3 regions of the Effusibacillus lacus genome follow, and region 1 is predicted to be linked to each of the others. Evidence: riboswitches for the same ligand, from Rfam matches in the RefSeq annotation. Region 1 holds a riboswitch; each other region holds the start of a gene.
What was found. A riboswitch is a leader RNA that binds a small molecule or an ion and turns the genes downstream of it on or off. The one in region 1 is predicted to bind cyclic di-AMP.
Positions count from the first base shown of each region.

Region 2: another riboswitch for cyclic di-AMP. It lies ahead of EFBL_RS00625 (C40 family peptidase); the one in region 1 lies ahead of EFBL_RS08905 (APC family permease).
Region 3: another riboswitch for cyclic di-AMP. It lies ahead of EFBL_RS11070 (C40 family peptidase); the one in region 1 lies ahead of EFBL_RS08905 (APC family permease).

Region 1 covers NZ_BDUF01000046.1:43,013-47,427, forward strand. Annotated here, with positions in the region: partial or broken gene EFBL_RS21170 (carboxyl transferase domain-containing protein) at 1-270, shown strand, start outside; gene EFBL_RS08905 (APC family permease) at 358-2,181, opposite strand; cyclic di-AMP (ydaO/yuaA leader) riboswitch at 2,299-2,426, opposite strand; gene EFBL_RS08910 (HlyD family secretion protein) at 2,667-3,842, shown strand; gene EFBL_RS08915 (ABC transporter ATP-binding protein) at 3,849-4,415, shown strand, end outside.
Region 2 covers NZ_BDUF01000003.1:83,389-92,767, reverse strand. Annotated here, with positions in the region: gene hemE (uroporphyrinogen decarboxylase) at 1-353, shown strand, start outside; gene hemH (ferrochelatase) at 370-1,302, shown strand; gene hemG (protoporphyrinogen oxidase) at 1,308-2,822, shown strand; cyclic di-AMP (ydaO/yuaA leader) riboswitch at 3,164-3,292, shown strand; gene EFBL_RS00625 (C40 family peptidase) at 3,294-4,181, shown strand; gene EFBL_RS00620 (cytochrome c oxidase subunit 2A) at 4,510-4,674, shown strand; gene EFBL_RS00615 (cytochrome c oxidase subunit II) at 4,708-5,175, shown strand; gene EFBL_RS00610 (b(o/a)3-type cytochrome-c oxidase subunit 1) at 5,198-6,847, shown strand; gene EFBL_RS00605 (hypothetical protein) at 6,957-7,154, shown strand; gene EFBL_RS00600 (DUF3054 domain-containing protein) at 7,247-7,621, shown strand; gene EFBL_RS00595 (enoyl-CoA hydratase/isomerase family protein) at 7,849-8,634, shown strand; gene EFBL_RS00590 (multicopper oxidase domain-containing protein) at 8,948-9,379, shown strand, end outside.
Region 3 covers NZ_BDUF01000057.1:106,753-116,131, forward strand. Annotated here, with positions in the region: gene EFBL_RS11055 (DUF2254 family protein) at 1-1,007, opposite strand, end outside; gene EFBL_RS11060 (S8 family serine peptidase) at 1,157-3,127, shown strand; gene EFBL_RS11065 (hypothetical protein) at 3,190-3,489, opposite strand; gene EFBL_RS11070 (C40 family peptidase) at 3,659-4,345, opposite strand; cyclic di-AMP (ydaO/yuaA leader) riboswitch at 4,346-4,476, opposite strand; gene EFBL_RS11075 (S-layer homology domain-containing protein) at 4,623-7,280, opposite strand; gene EFBL_RS11080 (Crp/Fnr family transcriptional regulator) at 7,440-8,126, opposite strand; gene EFBL_RS11085 (M50 family metallopeptidase) at 8,234-9,088, opposite strand; gene EFBL_RS11090 (M23 family metallopeptidase) at 9,115-9,379, opposite strand, start outside.

The DNA of each region.
Region 1 (4,415 bases):
ATTGCGGTGATGGGGCCGGAAGCGGCTGTCAATGCGGTGTATGCCAACAAAATCGCCGAACTGCCCGAGTCGGAGCGGGCCGCCTTTATCGAAGAGAAACGGGAAGAATACCGGCAGGACATTGATATCTACCGGCTGGCATCGGAACTGGTGGTGGACGGAATCATCCCGGCCAATTCCCTGCGGGATGAGCTGATCAAACGGTTTGAGGCGTATTCTTCCAAGTATCTGGTGTTCTCCGAACGAAAACATCCGGTTTATCCGGTGTAGTAATTGGGCAACTGGCCATGCACGAAAACAGGTCACTTGATGGACCTCGGCTCCTGTAGTGACCTGTTTTCAATGATTTATGGGAAATTAGTGGTGCAAGTGAAACGGTATGGTTGATACAACCACATCTTTTCGATAAATCAGTACGGCTTTGAGTAACAATGCCGTTTGGTTGTGCAATAATGCATGCCACCATTTCTTGACGATGAATTGTGGGACAAGTACCGTAATAAACTCATCCTCTTCTTTTTCTTTTTCAAGAGTATCAATGTACTTTAAAAGCGGCGAAATCAAGGTCCGGTAAGGGGAACGCAAAATAATTAATGGGACGTTCGGGTTCCATTTCTCCCACTTTTCCCGCATTTGTGCTGCATGTTCGTCGTCAAAATCGACTGTTACGACCACAACATCATCCGAAATGCCTTTTGCATACGCAATCGATTGAGCTACCACTTTACTGATTCCGGAGATCGGGATAATCACTTTCGTCTTGACTTTCTTCGGAAGCGAGTGCAGATCTACGCGTAATTCCTTGCCAATTTCGTCATAATGGTTTCGGATCAGATAAAACATCCAAACCAACAAGGGTATGGCAAACGCGACCATCCACGCCCCTTCGCTAAATTTGGAAACAAGCGTGATCAGCGTAACCAGTCCGGTAATTACTGTTCCGAGCCCGGTCACCGCAATACGGAATAGTCTCTTGCTTTTCTCGTTCAGGAATCTTTTTACCAATCCCCATTGAGCAATGGTAAAGGACAGGAAGACACCTACCGCATATAAAGGAATCAAGCCGTGCGTGTCGCCATTAAAACTTATAATAAGCAGAATGGACAGCACACTTAACAATACGATCCCGTTTGAAAACACAAGACGATCGCCTCGCATGGCCAAATTACGAGGAAGGAATCGGTCTTGGGCAATGATGGAAGTTAACTGTGGAAATCCGGTAAAACTGGTATTGGCGGCCAAAAACAGAATGAGCATTGTCGCCACTTGAATGAGGTAATAAAGTGGCCCCCGTCCAAATACGTGCTCCGCAATTTGGGATACAACGGTCTCATGTTCTTTTGGGGCTATACCGAAAGCATATGCCAGCAGCGTAATTCCAAAAAACATCGCCCCAAGCAAAAGAGACATCCACATCATGGTGATGGCCGCATTGCGAGGAGCCGGAGAACGAAAAGACGGGACACCGTTGCTGATCGCTTCAACTCCTGTCAAAGCGGAACATCCTGAAGAAAACGCGCGGAGCAACAATAAAGCGCCTGTCCATGTAACTATGTCGCCGATCTGGTTTGCAGCCTGGACTTCATAACCATGCCAGCCCTCTTTCCAGATTTGGGTCCCTCCTACACCGATCATAACCAAGATCGAAAAAATAAAGAGGTAGGTGGGGTAAGCGAATACTGTGGCCGATTCACGGATTCCCCGCAAGTTCAAGAGCATAAGGGTGAGCACCAGAAAAACAGCAAGCTCCACTTTCCATGGAATCAACACGGGAAAGGCGGATATCAGCGCTGCTACACCGGAACTAATGCTGACGGCAACTGTCAAAACATAGTCGATCATCAATGCCGCACCAGCCATTAGACTTGAAGGTATATTCAAGTGCTCCCTGGCAACGACATACGCTCCCCCGCCTGAGGGGAAGGTATGAACGATTTGACGGTATGAAAGGGTAACGACAAGCAACAATACCAAAATGCTGATCGCAATTGGGATGGAATAAACATAAGCACTGATCCCGATGATGGACAGCACGAGTAAAATCTCTTCCGTAGCGTAGGCCACCGATGAAAGAGCGTCTGAAGAGAAGATAGCCAACGCTTTCCATTTGGGCAATTTTTCATGGGTCAATTGCCGGGTACGTAATGGCGAGCCGATTAGTAAGCGTTTAATCTGATCAATTGTCATAATGGGTACTGACCTTCCTTCGGATTTCGTTTATTTGGAAAACAAGGAACAAAAAAAACCACAAAGGTAGTATTTCCCTTGTAGTCATAGGCATGACAAACTCAAGTTGATTCCTCCTCTCCAGCTACGCTTACGGGGTTAGCTGACGGATTCGGGCAGTGGAGTTGCCCTACGCAGTTTCTGCGATTCACCCCAAAAAATGTGGTTCCCCCGCTCTTTCGACTCAGCGTAATACGATATGAAAATCTTCCCTGAACATAATTCCAGATCCGATAAATTGCAATTGCCAAAAAACACGATGAAAACGGATACAAGCCTGTTTTGATTATTCCTTAACTTGAAAATGAAAGCTCACGCAAAAAAGGAAGTTCCGTTTAAAATATTTCAGAAACTCCCCCTTGACGGGAGACTCAAACAAGAGTAGGTTAAAATTGCAAAGTGAGTGATTACTCACTTTTGTGCGAGAGGAGGATGTCTGGATGAGAACCAAAATCATGAAAGCCACGGCAGTGTTCTTGCTGTTAGTCACGACAGGCTGTTCGGAGGAGCAGACTTTTGCGGGAACGATTGAAGGCAGGGAAATTCCGGTGGTGGCCCAGGTGTCCGGAACGATCGTGGCTCTGGACAAGGAAGAGGGAGATGCGATTACCACCGATACCATCCTCGCGAAAGTTGACGACAAGATCTTAAACTGGCAGGTGAAAGAAGCGGAAGCGGCCCGGGACGCTGCCCTGGCAAGACTTGAAGAAGCCCAGGCGGGGACCCGCAACCAGCAGATTCAGCAGGCGGTGGCTTCCATCAACCAGTTTGACGCACTGGCAAGCCAGTCCAAAGCCCGAATGAAACAGGCCAGTGCCACTTTGCAGCAGATGCAGGCACAAGTTGCGCAGCTCAAGAGCCAATTGGACGGGGCCCGGGAAACATTGGCCTATCAGGAGAAGCAGTTCAAGAACGCGGAGACGTTATATGCCGCCAAGGCCATATCGGAAAGAGAGTGGGATACCCAGAAAGAACTGCTGAATCAGGCAAAGACCCGTGTGAATCAGTTGGAAGCCCAATACCAGGCAGGCCTGGCGCAGATTGATGCGGTCAACGGCGAGGTGGCGGCGGCGCAGGCGCAGGTGCAGGCAGCGTCCGCTCAGCAAAAGTCGGCAAGAGCGCAATTGTCCCTCCTGGAAGAGGGCTCAACCGCATACACGATCCGGAATCTGTTGGCCCAGAAAGACCAGGCGCAGGCAAGGCTCGAACAAGTCAAAGAACAACTGGAAAAATCGGACGTTCGCTCCCCCATCAAAGGGATCATCCTGCGCAGGCATGTGGAATTGGGGGAAATGGTGAAGCCGGGCACTCTGCTGTTTACCGTGTTGGACCCCACCAATCTTGAGGTCACGATGTACGTTCCGGAGGCTGACCTGAATCTGGTTCAGGTGGGCAAGGAAGTGACCGTGCAGGTGGATGCCTATCCGGACAAATCCTTTGCCGGGAAGATCGTGCGAATCAGTGAGAAAGCGGAGTTTACCCCAAAGAATGTGCAAACCACCAAGGAACGGACGAAAATGGTGTTTGCGGTGACCGTCCGGTTAAGTGAAGGAATGGGGGAACTAAAGCCCGGAATGCCGGCTGATATCCGCGTGTCCTCTGCCGATGGGAGGTAACCCGGCATGGAATATGCGATCAGCTGCGAGGGATTGACGAAAGACTTCGGGAATCGGCGTGCTGTCGACAATGTGACCATCTCCATTCCGAAAGGGAGCATCTATGGGTTCTTAGGGCCGAACGGCTCGGGCAAATCGACCACCATCCGGATGCTCTGCGGATTGATGACACCCACATCGGGAAGCGGGCAGGTTCTGGGCTTTGACATTGTCAAAGACTCCGAATCCATCAAACAGCGAATCGGGTATATGTCGCAGAAGTTCAGCTTGTACGAAGATCTTACGGTGAAGGAAAACCTTGATTTTTACGCGGGGATCTATGGGCTCTCACCGAAAGAAGCAGCCGTCCGCATCCAAGAGTTAATCGAGCTGGCAGATCTGGCGGGTCGGGAGAAACAACTGTCCGGTACGCTGTCTGGCGGCTGGAAGCAGCGTTTGGCACTCTGCTGTGCCCTGCTGCACAAACCGGAGCTGCTCATCCTTGATGAACCGACTGCGGGCGTGGACCCCGTTTCCCGCCGTGTCTTCTGGGATATCATCCATGGGATGGCGCGACAGGGGATTACCGTGCTG
Region 2 (9,379 bases), on a different contig from region 1:
TCAAGGAAATCGATGCCCCGACCATCTACTTCGGCATCAACACCGGGGAACTGCTTACCGTTTGGAAGGAGCTTCCGGTCAGCGTAATTGGGGTCGATTGGAGAGTGCCGCTTGATTCGGCACGGGAACGTGTGGGAACCGGGTTTGCGCTGCAGGGCAATCTGGATCCGGCGCTGCTGTTGGCCCCCTGGCCTGTCATCGAACAGAAAGCAAAGGAAATACTGGATATGGGAATGGCCCATCCGGGATATATCTTTAACCTTGGACACGGCATCTTCCCGGAAGTGCAAGGGGAAACCCTGCGGAAGCTGACGGAATTCGTTCATCAATACAGCGTTTCCAAGTTGAAATAGAGGTGCAGGTGAGGATATGAGCAACCGCATTGTTGGAGTTCTGGCAATGGATTACGGTACTCCCCGCAACCTGGACCAGGTGGAAGAGTATTACACACACATCCGTCGCGGACGCAAGCCGGAGCCGGAACTGCTGCAGGATTTGATTGACCGCTATCAGGCCATCGGTGGCGTATCCCCGCTGAACAAGATTACGGATGACCAGATTGAAGGCCTGGGCCGGATTCTGAACGGCAATGGAGACGGCGTTACCTATCGTATGTATAGCGGGAAAAAGCACATCGCGCCGTTTGTGGAGGACGCAGTCAGGCAAATGGTGGAAGACGGTATCCGGGAAGCGGTCGGCTTTGTGTTTGCCCCGCACTATTCCACGATGAGCATTGCCAAATATATCGAAGCGGCGGAAAAAGGGGTTGAGCAGTACGGCGGACCCCGGATTCACTATGTACGTCAATGGCATCTGCAGCCACTGTATCTCGATGCCATGGAAAGGCGTTTGCGGGATGCACTGTCCCATTTTTCAGAAGCGGAAAGACCCGGGGTCAAAGTGCTTTTCACAGCCCACAGCTTGCCGGAACGAATCCTCAAGATGAATGACCCATACCCGGATCAGATCAGGGAATCGGCAGCAGCCATCGCGCAGCGGGCCGGACATTCCAACTGGGGAACTGCATGGCAGAGCGCAGGACGGACCCCGGAACCCTGGTTGGGTCCCGATATCCTGGATGTCTTACGGGAACTGGCAGAACAGGGAACAGACAATGTGGTGATATGTCCATTTGGATTTGTAGCAGATCATTTAGAGGTTCTGTACGACATTGACATCGAAGCCCAGGCCTTAGCGAAAGAGGTGGGAATCAAACTCGTGCGGACCGCCATGCTCAATGCAGACGAGGACTTCCTGCGGGCACTGGCAACTGTGGTGCGACAACATGCAGCAAAGGAATGATCGACATGACTGACAAAACGGTCATCGTGATCGGCGGCGGGATCACCGGTCTGACCACCGCTTATTATTTGCAAAAGCAAGCCCGTGAAAAGGGGATCCCTTTGCGGGTTCTTCTGTTTGAGAGGGACAACCGGCTCGGGGGCAAAATCTCGACAGAGATCCATGAAGGTTTTGTGATGGAGAAGGGGCCGGATGCTCTGTTGGCCCGCAAGGTGGCGGCATTGAACCTGTGCCGTGACCTGGGACTGACCGGTGATATTGTGGGGACGAATCCAAACAACAAAAAGACATACATTCTGCATGAGGGAAAACTGCATCGGATACCGGCGGGGCTCAACGTTGGAATCCCTACCCAGTTCGTTCCGTTTGCCACAACCGGGCTGCTTACGATATCAGGCAAAATCCGTGCAGCCATGGATCTGCTGATCCCCCGCAGCAAACCTTCCGGCGATCAATCGCTGGGAGGTTTTCTGGCCCGCAGGCTGGGGGATGAAGTGGTGGACCAGATGGCGGAACCGCTGCTGGCCGGCATCTATGCAGGCAGTACCCGGAATCTGAGCTTGCGTGCCACCTATCCGCAGTTTGAACAGATGGAGAAAAAATACGGCAGTTTGATTCTCGGCATGCTGGCCCAGGCAAAGCAGGCGAAAGCGGGCAGTGCCCCGGCGAAATCCGTTCCGCAACCGAAATCGGAAGAAGGCATAGCACCCTCTTCCTCCGGAACCGGTTCTCCCGATCGAAAGCCGCTGGTTACTACGATGTTTTTCGGGCTGCGCGGCGGCCTGGTGCAAATGGTCAACAAACTGGCGGATGAGATTGGCCGTGGATTGATCCATACTTCGACCGCGGTTCGCGAGATTAAAAAAGAAACGGATGAGGCTGCTGGCGGTACTGCATTGTATCGAGTCGTGACGGAGAACGGGGAAACGTTTCAGGCGGATGCGGTGATTGTGACCACTCCGGCTTACGATGCTGCCAGGGTTTTGCCCCAGTCGTTTCCGTCTTTGGTACTGTTGGAGAAGATCCCTTATGTTTCCGTCGGCAACGTCCTGTTGGCGTTTCATGCCGCCGACGTTCCGTATCCGCTTGATGGTACCGGGTTTGTGGTTCCCAAGAAAGAAGGCCGGAACATAACGGCCTGTACCTGGATTTCTTCCAAGTGGATGCATACCGCCCCGCCGGACAAAGTTCTGATGCGTTGTTATGTAGGCCGTGCGGGAGACGAAGATATCGTCGACGAACCGGATGAATCGATTCTGGAGAAGGTGAAGCGGGATCTGAAAGATTCGATGGGCATTGAAGCGGAACCGATTTTTGTGAGGATTACCCGCTGGCGAAAGGCAATGCCGCAGTATACGGTGGGTCATCTTGAACGGTTGGCCGCTTTCGAGAAGGAAGTTGCCAAAGAATACCCTGGCCTTTTTTTCACAGGCGCTGCCTACAAGGGACTCGGTGTGCCCGATTGCATTCAACAGGGGAAAGACACGGCGGAAACCGCTTTGGGGTATTTAATGCAATAAAAGTTTACATAATGCATCTATTGTGGAAATAAGGCTGAGTGTCAGCCTTATTTTTTATTTTTTGTTTGTCGCTTCAGAAATAGAGCTGATTTTCAGTCTTATTCAGGGGATTCTCAAGGTGAGTAAACCAGAAGTAGCATATAGGGCTGAAAAACAGTCCTATTTCTGGGAGTACCTTTGAATCCTCAAAAATAAGCCTGGAATACAGTGCTATTTTTGCTTACCTTTTGCAGGTGGCATCTAACTGAAGGCAGGGAATGAGTGGAGGGAGCGGCCGTTACCATAAATTGGATTGTCGTCAACGGTAGGAAAGAAGGGGTTGTTCTCGAATATCTGTAAAGCGACAAATAAGGCCGAATCCGACCCAGTCGGTACGGGGGATCATTTTTATGGGGTGAATTGCTTAGCTGGCATAGGGTACCTCTACCCGAACCCGTCAACTAACCTCGGAGGCTAAAGGAGGAACAGCTTGTGAATGCATCTTTGAAAATCCTCACGATTGCAGGGACCGTATCCGCTTTGACTTTCCTGTCTTCATCGGCGGAAGCGGCCGGTTCGACTTCCTCTCAACCGGACTACAACGTTCACATCCAAGTGGATGACCAGCTTGTCCAATTTCCCGACGCGCAGCCGTTTATTGACGAACACCAACGAACCCAGGTTCCGGTTCGTTTCATATCGGAAAAGTTGGGATACAAGGTTGATTGGGTTGAGGAAGGCGAAGAAATTAAAGTGACCCTGAAGAACAACGACATGGAGGTTGTCTTGCGGACGGGAGATGACCGTGCGAAGGTCAACGGAAAAACAGTGCGGCTCGATACAGATGCGGTATTGCTGCAGAACAGAACCTATGTGCCGCTTCGCTTTGTCTCAGAGACTGCTGGCATGAAAGTCAACTGGGACTCGAATACGGCGACTGCCCTGATTATTACGGGCAAACAGGGAAATACCCCGATTGCGCCCGTACTTGCCTCCCGTTCCGGCTTTCAGACAAAGCAAACCGCCGCTGTCTCCAGTGTCGTGGACATTGCAAAGAAATATGTAGGGGTTCCTTATGCTTGGGGCGGGACAAGCCCCAAGGGGTTCGATTGTTCGGGATTCGTAAACTATGTGTTTGCCCAAAACGGTGTTCAATTGCCTCGAACAGCTGCTGAGATCTATAAGCTGGGCACTCCTGTCACAGAGCTCCAACCTGGGGATCTGGTGTTTCATACCACCTATGCTCCTGGCGCTTCCCATGTGGGCATTTACGTAGGAGATAACCAGTTTATCTCGGCAACAAGCTCTTCCGGAGTCAAAATTGTACCGTTGAATAATCCATATTGGGGCCCACGATATATAGGAGCTAAACGTCTCTAACCGCATATCCGACATATTGAAACAGCAAACTTCATTCATCTTCAAACCGCCTGACCGAATCAGGCGGTTTTTTTGCGCCCTAACTTCCTGAATATGCTTCGAGAGAAGCTTTTTTAACGTTTTGTGTCTGCCTCTAATTATTCAACAAATTTCCATAATTGCTTTGAAATCTTGATTTTACAGGTTTTTTTTCGTATCAGGGAATTCCCCTATGGTTTTTTCAGGGAACTCCCCTATACCGCAATAATAATTCTAAACCTATACTCGAATTAAAGTTATATAAATTTGTTTGACAAATATTTGAACGGATAAGAGGGGAGGAAAAGACATGAGCGAAACCACACCGCGCATCACGAACCCGACTTCACCACAGTCCGGCACGGAGGAAAAAGAACCTTCGCTGAAAGGCACTTTTGCTTCGGTGATGCTGTTGGGCACTTTTATCGCACTGAGTTGGCTTGGTGTGTTCTTTCTTTTTCTGAGTCGGAATTAAAAACAGCCCAAGGAGTGGAAAGGAGGTTCCGGCATGCACATTCATCGCTATGAAAAGTATTGGTTGATGTTTGGCGGCGGAATAATTATTGCATTTATTGTTGCTCTTTTTGTTAACGCGTTTGCAATGGGAATGACTCCACCAAGTGATCTTCAAAGGGTAGATCCTAAAAAGGTGGAACAAACCGCTCCCTTCGACAAACCAGGTCTCAAACAGGTTGGACCCAATGAATATGAAGCTGTGATGGTTTCGTTTGCTTTCGGGTATAACCCCAATCAAATCGAAGTTCCGGTTGGATCGAAAGTAACTTTTATCAGCACCAGTAAAGACGTAGTGCATGGTTTTCAAATTCCTGGAACAAACGTCAACATGATGGTTGTACCGGGTCATGTCAACAAAGTTACCCATACGTTTGACAAGCCGGGCGAGTACTTGATCCTGTGTAACGAGTACTGCGGTGCGGCTCACCACATGATGATGGCAAAAGTTATCGTAAAGTAAGGGGAAAGGAGTGACACCACAAATGACACAAGAAGTAAGAGTGGACCAAAAAGCGGCGAAGCTGAGCCTTTCCTATATCTTGGTTGCATTTATCGGATTCGGTATTGCAGCGATTGCGGGATTGCTTCAGGGCTTGGATCGAGCTCAATTGATTACACTGCCCACCTGGCTTAACTATTATCAGATCTTGACCGCCCATGGTGTATTGATGGGTCTGGTGTTCACCACATTCTTTATCGAAGGTTTTCTGTTCTCTGGTATTGCAAGGGTTCAAAACGGCAAACTGACTCCGCTTGGATTAAAGCTTGGCTGGGTTGGTTTCTGGGTGATGTTGATTGGCACCGTAATGGGAGTCATTACCGTTCTTATGAATGATGCTTCCGTTCTGTTTACGTTCTATGCACCGATGAAAGCGTCGCCCTTCTTCTATATTGGAGCCGCACTGATAGTTGTGGGAAGCTGGATCGGCGGCTGGGGCATGTTTGCCGAATATCGCAACTGGAAACGGAATAACCCTGGCAAGTTTTCACCCCTTTTCCTCTTTACCGCAGTGGCAACCATGACATTGTGGCAAATTTGTACCCTTGGGGTTGCGGCTGAAGTGTTGTTCCAGTTGATTCCCTGGTCCTTGGGTATGGTAGACACCGTGAATGTCCTTCTCAGTCGCACGCTGTTGTGGTTCTTCGGACATCCGTTGGTGTACTTCTGGTTGATGCCGGCTTACATGACCTGGTATCTGATCATGCCAAAAATTATCGGCGGGAAAGTATTCAGTGATTCCATTACCCGTCTGGTGTTCGTCATCTTTGTTCTTTTGTCCACTCCGATCGGGTTCCACCATCAATTGATGGAACCGGGTATTGATCCGAAATGGAAGTTCCTGCATGTTGCGTTGACATTGTCCATTGCGATTCCTTCGCTGATTACTGCATTCACAATGTTTGCCACTTTTGAGCTGGCAGGACGTGCGAAAGGTGCCACCGGGCTGTTCGGCTGGTTCCGCAAGCTGCCTTGGAAGGACGCCCGTTTCTTCTCCCTGTTCCTGGCTATGCTTTGGTTTATTCCTGCCGGTGCGGGCGGTATCATTAACGCAAGTAACCAGTTAAACCAAGTGGTTCACAATACCATCTGGGTAACCGGTCACTTCCATCTCACCATAGGTACTGCGGTTGCATTGACTTTCTTCTGTGTAAGCTATTGGTTGATTCCGCACCTGACTGGCCGGAAGATGACCCGGACAACCAACGAGCTGGGCAGACTGCAAGCGGTTCTCTGGTCGATCGGTATGATCTTCATGTCCGGTTCAATGCATACCCTTGGTTTGTTGGGCGGACCGCGCCGTACTGCCGGTACCACTTACATGAATGATCCGACAGCTCTCAGTTGGATTCCTTTTCATAAACTCGCGGCTCTTGGCGGTGCGTTCCTGTTCTTTGCAGCCATGCTGCAGGTAGGTCTTGTGCTCTATCTTGCATTCAAAGCTCCGAAAGGTGAACAGGAATATCCGATGGGCGACGTTGCAGAAGATGCAGCCGAAACTCCGCGTATCCTCGAGCGTTGGCCGGTTTGGATCTCGGTTGCAGTTATCTTGATCCTGGTGGCATACGGATATCCGATTGCCGATATGATTCAGAATCCGCCACCTGGCGCACCGGGTGTAAGAACCTGGTAAACAGTTTTAAAGAAACGGCATGCTCAAAGGGCATGCCGTTTTTTGCATGGGGTGCTCCGAACATGGGAAAACTGGGAAAGTCGTACAGGTCTACAGTTCGGAGGTTAAGATGAATACGTTCTGGAACTTTATTGACACAATCAAGTTGGGCGTATGGCTGGTTCTGATTTTCTTGTTTCACATGCTCCTGTATCTGGCACTGGGCACCGATGCCTGGTTTGTCACAACACTGCTGGCCACTGCCACTTACGCTGTGGCAATCCTTTTGCTAAAAGCGATTGCAAAACGAAGAAGGCAAGAAATTTAAAATTTCCACCCAATTGCCGGGTGGATGTTTTTTTATGGTACAATGGTTTGCGGATTTAAAATTATTCCAACCAGGGAATGGGGGATTTTTACATGGTGTGGCTGCTGCTTGCTGGGGACATTCTGATGCTGATTTTGTTTGCTTTAATGGGTCAATCGGAACATAAGACGTATACGACGTTTCAAGGCACTTTGGAGACAGCGGCTCCATTCGTCATTGCCTGGCTGATTGTGGGACTGGTCCTGGGACTTTACAAATTGCAGCACTACCGCAGTTTTGCCAGCATGTTCAAACGAACGCTGATTGTATGGATCTTGGCCATTCCGTTTGGGATGATGCTCCGCAACCTGTACCTGAACTCTGCGCTAAAAATTCCATTCCTGATTGTGGCCTTGGTATCTACACTGATTTTGTTATCCATCTGGCGCATCATTTTTGTGTGGATCTACAATCGACGCAATGCCTAGGTAAGAGGCGCCCCAACAGGGGCGCTTTAAATGTGTATCCGTGAGAAGGGTTTTGTAAGGCAAACAGAGAAATAGTGGGCGGGAGCGGTAGAGCAGGGCTTTAGGCCGGAGATGCGAAGAAGCGGAACCGCATCGAAGCGGAAGACAGAAAATTGGGAACAGAAATAAAGTCAGTCGCGGCAGTTGATTGAAAACGGGTTGGCATTATTTGGAGGAGGAGATACAAAATGTACAAAACGATCTTGTTTGAGAAATCGAATCAGATGGCGATTATTGCTTTAAATCGCCCGGAAGTGATGAACGCGTTCAATGTGGAGATGCATGAAGAGGTTTATGACGCATTGAACAAGGCGGCGGAAGACGTAGATGTGCGCTGCATTGTCTTTCGCGGGAACGGAAAGGGCTTTAGCTCCGGGGCCGATCTGAAGAGCATCAGCAGGGAAGATGTGGCTTCTCTTGATCATGGCACCTATTTGAAGAATACTTACAACCGCTTGCTTCTCCGAATGGCGGAGATTGAGAAACCGATCATTGGGGCACTGCATGGCCCGGTGTTCGGTGCAGGACTTGGGGTAGCCCTGGCATGTGATTTGCGGATAGCGGCCGCAAGTTCTTCCTACTCCATGGCATTTATCAAGATTGGCCTGATCCCCGACGCGGGTAGCCATTTCTTCCTGCCGAGGATCGTGGGACTGAGCAGGGCAATGGAACTTGCCATGCTGGGAGATACCCTTACATCCGAAGAAGCTCTGCGGTTAGGCCTTGTTAACAAAGTGGTGCCGGATGAAGAATTTGAACAGGCGGCCCAAGCCTATGCTTTTCGATTGGCTCAATCCCCAACCCAGGCGCTGGGATTGATCAAGAAGAACATGTACATGAGTTTTGAGAGCGATCTGGCAACCGTACTGGAGGCGGAAGTCAGAGGCCAATCGATTTGCGGCAGATCCAGAGACCATCAGGAAGGCGTTACCGCTTTCTTTGAGAAACGGAGACCGAATTTTACAGGAAAATAGAATTATAATCTGCTTTATGGCATGCTTTAACGGCATGCCTTTTCTTTTGCCGGAATAAACACAAAACCGGATTGATTCTCGGATTTCAACATGCGGACAATAATTGATCTAACTGTTTGAAACAAATTTTTCATAAACTTAATCCAATTATTCATGTGGAATGACATATTTTTGAAGAGTATTAATTGTGTGATAAAAGTCACACTTGGGCTTCCGGTGCGGGAATACAAAAGAGATAGAAAGTGGTTTCCTGACTCCTGGATTAGTGGGGCCGGCGCTTCGAACCATTCAAATGGAGGGAATCGAAATGAAAATGAAAGCGCTTGCATTGTTGATTTTAACAGGAGCACTTTTGGCCGGTTGTTCAGCTCAAACAGGTGACACGAACGTTGCTCAAAGCAATCAGAACTCGAAACCTGCACCAACAAATATGAATTTGCACGAAGGGATTAACCAACCCCCAGTTCCGGTTATTGTAAAGCGTACCGGTGATCATGAAGTCTATGTGGAGATGACTTCCCAGATTACGGACCTTGAGATTGCTCCCGGGGTAAAGTACAAAGCCTGGACCTTTAACGGAACGGCTCCCGGACCGGTCATCAAAGTAAAAGAAGGGGACACCATCAAATTCAAAATGAAAAATCTGGACCCGAAAGTCCCCCACAGTATGGACTTTCATGCGGTACACGCATCTCCGAGCAAAGACTTTGCCGATATCCATCCGAATGAAGAAGGCGTATTCACT
Region 3 (9,379 bases), on a different contig from region 1:
GAATGTCCGTGCAGTTCGCTCTTTATAACCTGTCTGCCAATTTCCTGCAGGTTGTGAAAGGCCGAAATCACGAACCCGTGAACCGCTTCCTTGTCAGTTCCCTTCCTGACCACCTCACAACAGATATCATAGATGTGGCTTACCACAGTTGCAATCATATTCAACTGCTGCTGCCCCGCCAGACTGTTGATTACAATCATAGTGTAGCCCTCCACGATAACTCCCGCCGCTTTGAGTGAGCCGCTTTCCACATACTTGATCCCCATTTCGAACATTTCTCGCAGAATGGCCCCGGAAACGACTGTCTCCCGCTGGCTGAAAGAGATGCTGGCCAATCCCTGCAGCTGTTCCACAATCCGTTTGTGGTACCACAAAACCTTGTCCTGCTCGGCTGTCGGCAGACGGGTATTGTGCAGCATATCGGCAATGTTTTTGACGCATCGGACCGCTGTCATCGTGTCCATGTCATTGACCGCCCGTTTGCCAATGTCCGCAATCTGTTCAATTTTGCTTAACGCTTCCTGGTACTCCCCCCTGTTATAGGAGATCAGATACTCTTTTTCAATTTTGCCGATAATGGTCTCGGGCTTCATCAGCTTCATAACCGCGTACATGTAAACCAACAGCCATACAAAACCGACAATCAGCATCACAAGATCCGCGCTGATCCATTTGTCCATCTGCTTGGACACAAGCCCGTTGTCCAGTTCGCGCATCTTGGAAAGCATGTAGATGGCATGAAAGATAGTCAGCAGATAAAAGGAGAACAGGGAAATGTTATAAGGAAACCGCACATAGAAATCCAGAATTCTGTGTGTGTACTTGCTTGCGGTCATCTGAATGGCCACCATGACAATCGATATGGACAGGGTGAAAATTGTGGCCAGTATTGTTGCGATGGTGTTCAGGTAGTTCCGGGCTGTCTCCGCATCCCCGTCAAACACAGGGGGTGTGAATACGAAAACAGCCCCGGTCAGCAGCCAGGAAAAAAACAGATGCAGCGCCATCAAGGACCTCCCCGTTTCCCCCTAGTTCAGTGCTCGTTCTAGTATGTGCCCCCCCGACAAGAAAAATTTAACGATTTGCTTTCCTCTTCCAGTGACAGAATAAGATACGGGAATCGGTTATATTCGCGTTTACGTCAAGGAGGAATTTGATGAGACGATATGTTTTGGGAGGAGTCGTCGCGGCGCTTCTGCTCACGATGACTGCAGTTTTTGGCTCGCGTCCTTTCAACCAGCCGCTCCAGAATCAGCAGCGGATCAGCAGCGATCCGGGCTCACAGAATCCCCGGATCATGAACAACAAAAACAGGGACATACGGGCACAGGTGACCGGTCCCCAAAGCCGGGCCCAGATCGCGGCCCAGGATATGGCGATTACCACCGCTTTGTGTGTGAGGGACTGCCGGTTTGCCCTGCAACACCTGGCCAACCAATTGGAACATGCTGCAGATCAAAACCAAAAGCAGCAGCTCATCCGAAATGCCATGAAGGAACACCCTCAATTTCGCGCCATGATGCTGCAGACCGCCGACGGACAAACATTTTCCCATGGCTCAGCGGCAAAGCCGCAGTATCTGAAAGAAAGCGTAAACGGCCTCAAGAAGTCTGGACAGTTCTATGTATCCGATCTTTACGAAGGGCATGGCGGCAAAGACCAGCTGCTGATGTCACTTGCCGTTCCGGTTCTGAACGGTTCACAAATCGCTTCCGTCCTGGCCGCGGAGGTGCAAATGGGCTTTCTCCGTTCTGTAGCGGATCAGGTGGACAACCAAATGGGTACGATTACCCAACTGAATACACAGGATGGCGACCGGATCCTGTTTCATCCGGAGAAATCCCATTCCTCATCCGGACAACCTGTTACTCAGGCGGTGGACGGCACCAAATGGAATACCTCGTCGGTTCAGGTGCGATCCAAATCGGAAGACATCAGGACCATCTCCAAACGAAACGAAGTGGTTGTCCAATTTGACAGAGAACCGGATGCGGCAACTTTATCAAGAATCCAGAAGGAGATCGATGGTGTTATTGTAAGGCGAAATACCATGCCTACCTTTGTTTTTCGTTCAAACACCAAGTCGACGGATCAGCTGATAGCCTATTTTCAGAAAATGGGCGTTCGGATGGTCGAACCTAACAGGATTCTCAGGCAGAACGAACTGCCAAATGACCGGCTGTACCAAAAGTATCAGTGGAATTTCCCGCAAATCAAGATTGAAAATGCCTGGCAGGCTACAACGGGCATTCCCAGCACTATCATAGCGGTTGTAGATACGGGAATTGATCTGGATCATCCGGAGTTTGCCGGTCAATTGGTGGAAGGTCACAACATGATCGCAGACGACAACCGGCCGGTCGATGACAATGGGCACGGCACCCATGTGGCAGGTGTGATCATTGCCCGAACCAATAACGTCGAGGGCGTAGCCGGAATGAACTGGAATTCGAGGGTAATGCCCGTCAAGGCACTGGACGCCGAGGGAACAGGCACCGTCTTTGACATTGCGGACGGAGTCCGGTGGGCAGCCGATCATGGAGCCAAAGTGATCAATCTGTCGCTTGGTGAATATGAGGACTCGCGCTATCTGCATCAAGCGATTCAGTACGCCGTATCCAAGGATGCGCTGGTGGTGGCCGCCATGGGCAATGACGACACCGACCAGCCCAGCTACCCTGCCGCCTACCCGGAAGTTCTGGCGGTTACAGCTGTGGATCAGGATACAAAACGTGCAACCTTCTCCAATTACGGTTCTCATGCCGGAGTCGCCGCGCCGGGGGTGTCTATTGCCAGCACGTTCCCGGATTATCGGTACGCAGCGATGTCGGGAACCTCAATGGCCTCCCCTCATGTAGCCGGACTGGCCGGACTGATCCGCTCCATGAACCCCGATCTGTCGTCCGCCCAAGTTCGGGACATCATTTTGCGGACCGCCACTGATGTAGGGCCGTCTGGACCGGATCCCTATTACGGAAGGGGATTGATTAATGTAACCGAAGCTGTACGGCAAGCGCAGATAAAGTCACAGGAAATGGCACCGCCCGAGGGGAGACGGACTCCCGTCAGAAGGGATCCTTGGTGGTGGCCGTTTCGCAGACTTTTTGGCTTCGAGCAAACAAAATAGGGAACAAAAGGGAGGGGGCTGTACCCTCAGGCAGATCATCTGCCAGGTACAGCCCATGGCTTTCATAACGTCCGCTTCCCCAGGAGACGGGAAATCTGAAGTTCCATCCAATTCCAGAGTTTCGCCAGATCATAGGGCAGAATGATAAAGGTGCAAAGGAAGGCGATGGGAATCACAAGCGCAATTCGAAGCATCCGGCTCCCCAGGATTGAACAGATGATGTCAAACTGAATGGTGTGCCGGTATTCCTCCGCCAATTCCGGCAGGATGTCTGCAAGCAAATGATTGTAAAAGCGGGCTGTCGAAAGGAGGAGGTAGGAAACAAACCAACTGATGATGGCAATCCATACATATGTCCACATGCATCGGTCCCCTTCTGGAAAGTTTCCCTAGCAGTGTATGTGGCAGGACAAAAAGAGGTTTCCTGTGACTCAACGCAGTTCAAAAAATTGGAACGTTGATTAACGGCAGGAGCCGGCCCGATGGAACGAGAAAGCCAGCCTGCACAGGCTGGCTCACAGCTATATTCTTCTATATTCTTCTTGCTCCCAAGTAGCGAGGACCCCAGTAGGAACTGCTGAAACTGTCAATCTTCACCCCATGGGAACTGGTAGAGGATATGAATTGTCCGTCCCCGAGATAAATTCCTACATGGGAAGCTCCTGAATCATACGTTGCAAAAAATACCAGGTCTCCCGGCTGCAGATCCGTGACGGCAGTCCCTTGCTTGTACATGTCATGGGACGTGCGAGCCAGATCGACTCCTTTTTGTGAGAACACATACCTGACAAACCCTGAACAGTCAAATCCGGAAGGAGTGGTTCCTCCCCAGGCGTAGGGAACTCCCACAAGGCTTTTTGCCGTTTCCAGCAACGCGCCGGAATTTTTCTGGATCTCTTCCAGCTTCTTGGCAGCCAACTCCGCGATCTTCTTTCCGGTGGTGTCAGGGTCGACCTTGCCTGTCTGCTCAAGCGCATTGTCTTTTTGGAAGGCTTTTACGGCAGCTTCCGTAATTTCTCCATAGTAACCGGTATTGGTCGGATATTTGAAGTACCCCAGAATTCGCAAGTCCTGCTGCAGGGTGGCGACCTCTTGTCCCTCGACTTCTTTCTCCAGTGTCTTGTCCCCGTACTTGGACGCAGCTTCAGCATGAGAGACGGTCGCGGATGCAAACAGAAGTGCTCCCGCAAACACAAAAGCTTTCCAAAACCTGTTCAAATCGATTCCTCCTGATGCCTCCGAGGTTAGTTGACGGGTTCGGGTAAGAGGGTACCCTACACTCTTGGTGATTCACCCCAAATTACAGGTCCCCCGTACTGACTCATGGTCAGATTCGGCAAGATTTCTATTAAATGCTAAAAACTATCACACATTCTAAAAAATAGCACGAATGCTGTCGGAATTCAATAGTCTGCTATCTTACTAAACGTAGGTCTTCCAGCCTATTTTTACTAAAAAACGGTTCCTGCGGGTCAGGAACCGTTTTTCCGCTCTATTAATTGGTTTTCTCAATTTCGTAGACTACATCATCCAACAGATAGATGGCAATCTTGTCATATTTGCTAAGATTGCGAAGGGTCAAGCCAGTATCTGCTTTATGGATGTACGGATTTTCGGCGAGTTTGTATCTGGTTGCGCTTTCGATCAGATAGAGATAGTCGCTGTCGCTGACGTAAGAAAATGTTCCTTCGAGCTTCTGCATGACGTCAAATATCTTCTTGTTGCCCAGAGAGAAACGGACTTCAATCCGGTCACCCGCCGCCAGGCTGTTGATCTGGCTGTAGGATTGGGAGTTTACCTTGACGGTATCTTCACTGCCGAAGGTGATGGTGGTTGTGGAACCGTCAAACTTTTTCACGGCAACTTCGTTTCTGGCGGTGTTTATGCTCGTGATGAAACCGCGGGTTACCGGAAGCACTTCCACCGCTTTCAGTTCATTCCCGAAATAAGTGGCTTTGACCAGGTCATCTTCCTTTACATCATCTACCTTGGGATTGTTGATACCGGGAACAGTCAAGCGAACATCGGAATAGATATACAAGCTTTCGCTGTTGCCATCGTCGTCCTCCACCCGAAGGCGCTTGCTGCTGGTAGACACGTCGGTCACTTTGTACTCCAGTTCTCTTTTTACATCAATTTCCTTGATCTTGTTTGTCTCGGTCAGTTCCACCCGGACATAATCGTTTCGTTCAAGATCAGACAGGTCGGCGCTGCTTTCGTCCTTGATGTTCACGTCATAGTCGCTGTCCACAAAGTAATTTTTCTGGGTGTTGCCATCCAGTGCCAGAGTCATGATTCGTCTGTCGGGATCAATCAGCACAACCGTTCCTTCAATCCGGTTGTCCACTTCAATATAGACAATCTTGTCGTCGAAAAGCTGAATTTTGGCTTTCATGTCCTTCTTGATATCAGCAAGAGTCGGGTCGGATTCTCCATTGACATACAGCTCCGGCAGGGTGTCGTATTCGTAAGATTTCAATTCCCCGCTGTTGTCTTTCAGGACAAGGGTTTTGGCGTTCTCGTCAAGGCTTACCACTGTCCCTTCAATATACAAATCAGACAGCTCGCCAACAGATTGCCCGGTTCGATTGCTGATTGTCAGGCTCTTGATACCGTTATCGGCAATATGAATGACGATCTTGTCGCCTTCCTGCAGATCGGACAGGAGGGCCGTCGCGCCACTGCCATACTTGATCGTGGCATCCGCCGCGATTTTTCGTACGCTGGGTGTCCCGTCATTCTTTTCATAAGTCAGGATCGATTTGTCAGACGACAGGGATATGACCGTTCCCTCTTCCACAATCGTCTTGACATGAATCTTAGATACCACGTTGTCCAGAACTGTCAATTCAACTTCCATGCCTTTGAACAAGTCATTCAGTCCCGTGGTACGGTTGTCCGGATAGGTGACCGTTACCGCAGAACCGATCCGATAGATTTGTGGAGTGCCGGACAGCTTTTGCAGGGTCAACAGACCATTGGCCTGGTCCCACTCATAGATAATTCCCGCGTTTGTGGTCGATGTTCCACCTGCCAACCGGTAAACGGAAATCACTTTCCCCCGGAGGATCGTCAGTTCCACCGTATCGTTTTCCGAGAGCCCGTCAAAAGAAGTTAAAGTTCCGTCTATAGAACGATAAGTTGCCTGTTCACTCAGTTCATAGGTTTTCAGGTTGTTGGAACTGTCGGACAGCGCAATCGCTTTCAGGTCTTTGTATACCTTCACAAGAGTCCCGCTGACTTTTTCCACCCGTCGAGACTCGTCCAGGACTTCAATATAGGCTGCAGTCGGCTTGCCAATCACCAGAACCGGTTGCATGGGTTCCAGACTTGCGGCATTCGCCTGTCTGTCATTCTTGAATACCAGGGTGCCTGAAGTGAGAGTAACCGTTTGAAGCCCTGCGGAAGTCTGGACAACCATCTGATTTCCGGTTACCGATACGATATCTCCTTGCAATTCGGTGTCACGATGGACCGTCAGAAACGGCTCTGCCCGACTGATCAGCGCTGCCAGCTGGATCCGGGTGACAAAATCCAGGGGGTTAAAATTCACCGTTCCGTTAGCGTTGGGTATGCCCTTTATCAATCCATAGGCATCGGAAGAGGCAAGTTTCACATAATCCAGTGCCCAAGCGTGAATCTTGTCCGTATCGGCAAAGCTGCTTGCCGTCTGGCTGTACTGGCTGACATCATCCTCTTTGTCGATCATCCGTACAAGCAGTTGAGCCACCCATTCCCTCGATGCGGCAGAGATACCGTCAAACCGGCTTTCCTCTTCCCATCTCAACAGTCGATACCGATCTGCTATGGCGACATAAGGTTTTGCCCAGTTTGACACGTTGCGGTACTGCAATTGATAGGCGGCCGGATCGTATTGATCGACTTCCCCTTTCAATCCCAATGCCCGAATCACCATGGCGACCGCTTGTTCCTGGGACACATACTGGTCCGGAAGGAAGTTGCCGTTCCCGTCCCCCTGAATGATCTGTCTTAATGACATCTTTGCAACGTCTTTCAGCGCCCAATTGTGACTTGCCCCAAGATCCCTGAAATTGTTGGCCTCATTGGCAGCTGCCGTGTTAAAAGATGCGGAGGCAAACAACAACAGGAATACCAGAAGGCTTGATACGAGTGCTTTCCATTTCTGCGTCATGCCGTATTGTCCTCTCCCTTTATATGAAGTATGGTTTTGGAAACAAAATAGAAAAGAAGGGAAATTTTCCCTCCTATCTGTTTCGACAAAATCATACAAATTCCCTCTTTGCAAATATGAAAAAAACCGGGCATTTCTTTGCCCGGTCTTCAACCTGTCTTATTGCATGTCGGCCAGCGCTTTCTGGTCAAGCAATATGATTTGCCTTTTCTCCACGTCGATATGGCCTGCGGCCTTAAATTCGTTGAGAATTTTGCTGGTGGTTTCCCGGGTGGATCCGATCAGGCTCGCCATATCTTCGTGGGTGAGCCTGATCCCGATCTTGACACCGCCGGGAACCCGTTCCCCGTGCAGGTCTGCCAGCTTCAGGAGCAGTCGGGCAAGACGGGTTTGGACATCGTAGAACACCAGATTCTCAATTTGCTCCTGGGCTTCCTCCAGCCGCTGTTCCACAATCTGGGCCAGCCGCAGTGATACCTTGGGGTTGCGGGAAACAATCTCTTCAAACACTTTCTTGTCAATCTTGCAGATATAGGCATCATCCAGCGCTTCCGCATAATATTTGCGGGGCTCGTCGCCAAACAACGCACTTTCTCCGAAGATCGCACCCGGTTCCAGAGTAACCAGGGTAAACTGCTTGCCTGTATCGGACAGCCTGGAAATGCGAACCCGTCCTTTCTTCAACAGGTATACCGCATTGCTTGGTTCGTCAGGTGTAAAAATATAATTTCGCTTCGGCACGACAGCCGGTTGACTGCCCTTGCCAAGCTGGTCCAATTCTTTCTGTTCGACCCCTTCAAACAGGTCATACTCACGCAACTCGCAGACAGCGCATAGGCTTAGCATTCTTATCCCCTCCGAGGACCGGAAAGTTCCTGTATAGGTAACCGTAACACACTCCGCACCTCCCTGACAAGGGGCGGACGACCCAGAAGAAGGGGACACAAATCTTGCTATTCTGCAAAAATTCGCCCCAGCGGCAGCCGGATTCCACCCGGTTTCATTGCGGCTTCCAACAGTTCTTCTTCTGTCAGAATTCGTAAATGATGGTCTTGCCCACCACGGATGTATACAACATGATAAGCATCCGGGGCGAATTGGGCCAACACCCTGATCAGCGGCGTATCAGCCGTAGCCGCCAGCGACCTGACGGGCAAAGGCCGCTTGTTCCGCTGGCGGCGTTTCGTATCCAGAAACCGAATGGTGTCGTAATAGAGCTGTCTGCGCAATTGCCATGCGGACACAAACAGAAACACCCCCAAGGTGACCATTCCCGCCTGGACAAACCCGGCCCATAAAGCGAGCAGCCCCGTTATCAGCAAAACTGCTGAAAGAATGAAGGCCATGCCTATCGCCACCCCCGTAGCCTTCCGGAACCCAAGCGTCCGCGCCAGAGCTGCCCGCAGAATCCTTCCCCCGTCAAGAGGGAGTGCGGGCAACAAATTAAAGAACGCAAGGGATAAGTTGATCTGAATCAGAAAAGAACTCACACTGTCGGACAAACTTCCGATACCGGAAAGGAATATGACCAGAAACAGCAGCACAAAATTGATAAAAGGCCCTGCCAATGCAATGATTGCCTCATGCCGGGGCTGCCATCCCAGCGAGCCATGCTCCAATCGTGCGACTCCCCCAAAGGGCAGGATGGTTATGTCTTTTACCCGGTATCCAAAGAGCAGGGCCGCCCCCACATGTCCGAGTTCGTGGAGCAGGACGGTGGCAAACAGCAACAGCATTTGTCCAAAATACGGAGTCCAGGCAGACATTGCCATCAGCACAACAAAAAGGGGATGAACCTTCCATTTCATCCCCGGCCACATTACGCTTCTCACAGTTACCGCCTTGCCCGGTCCAGAATGCCCTGCGGATCAACCGGCCTGTTCTTGACATAATGGGCAAAGTACAAATCGGACGGGACTTGTTTTCCGGTTTTTCCGATCACCTGTCCGGTATAGACCCAGTCCCCGGGTTTCACACTGGCCGATTCCAGATTCCCGTACAATGTTTGTCCGGCATCACCGCCATGTTCCACAATCACATAGATCCCGTATTTGTCGTTTTTGTCATAGGTTTTGACTTCTCCCTTGGCTACCGTTCTG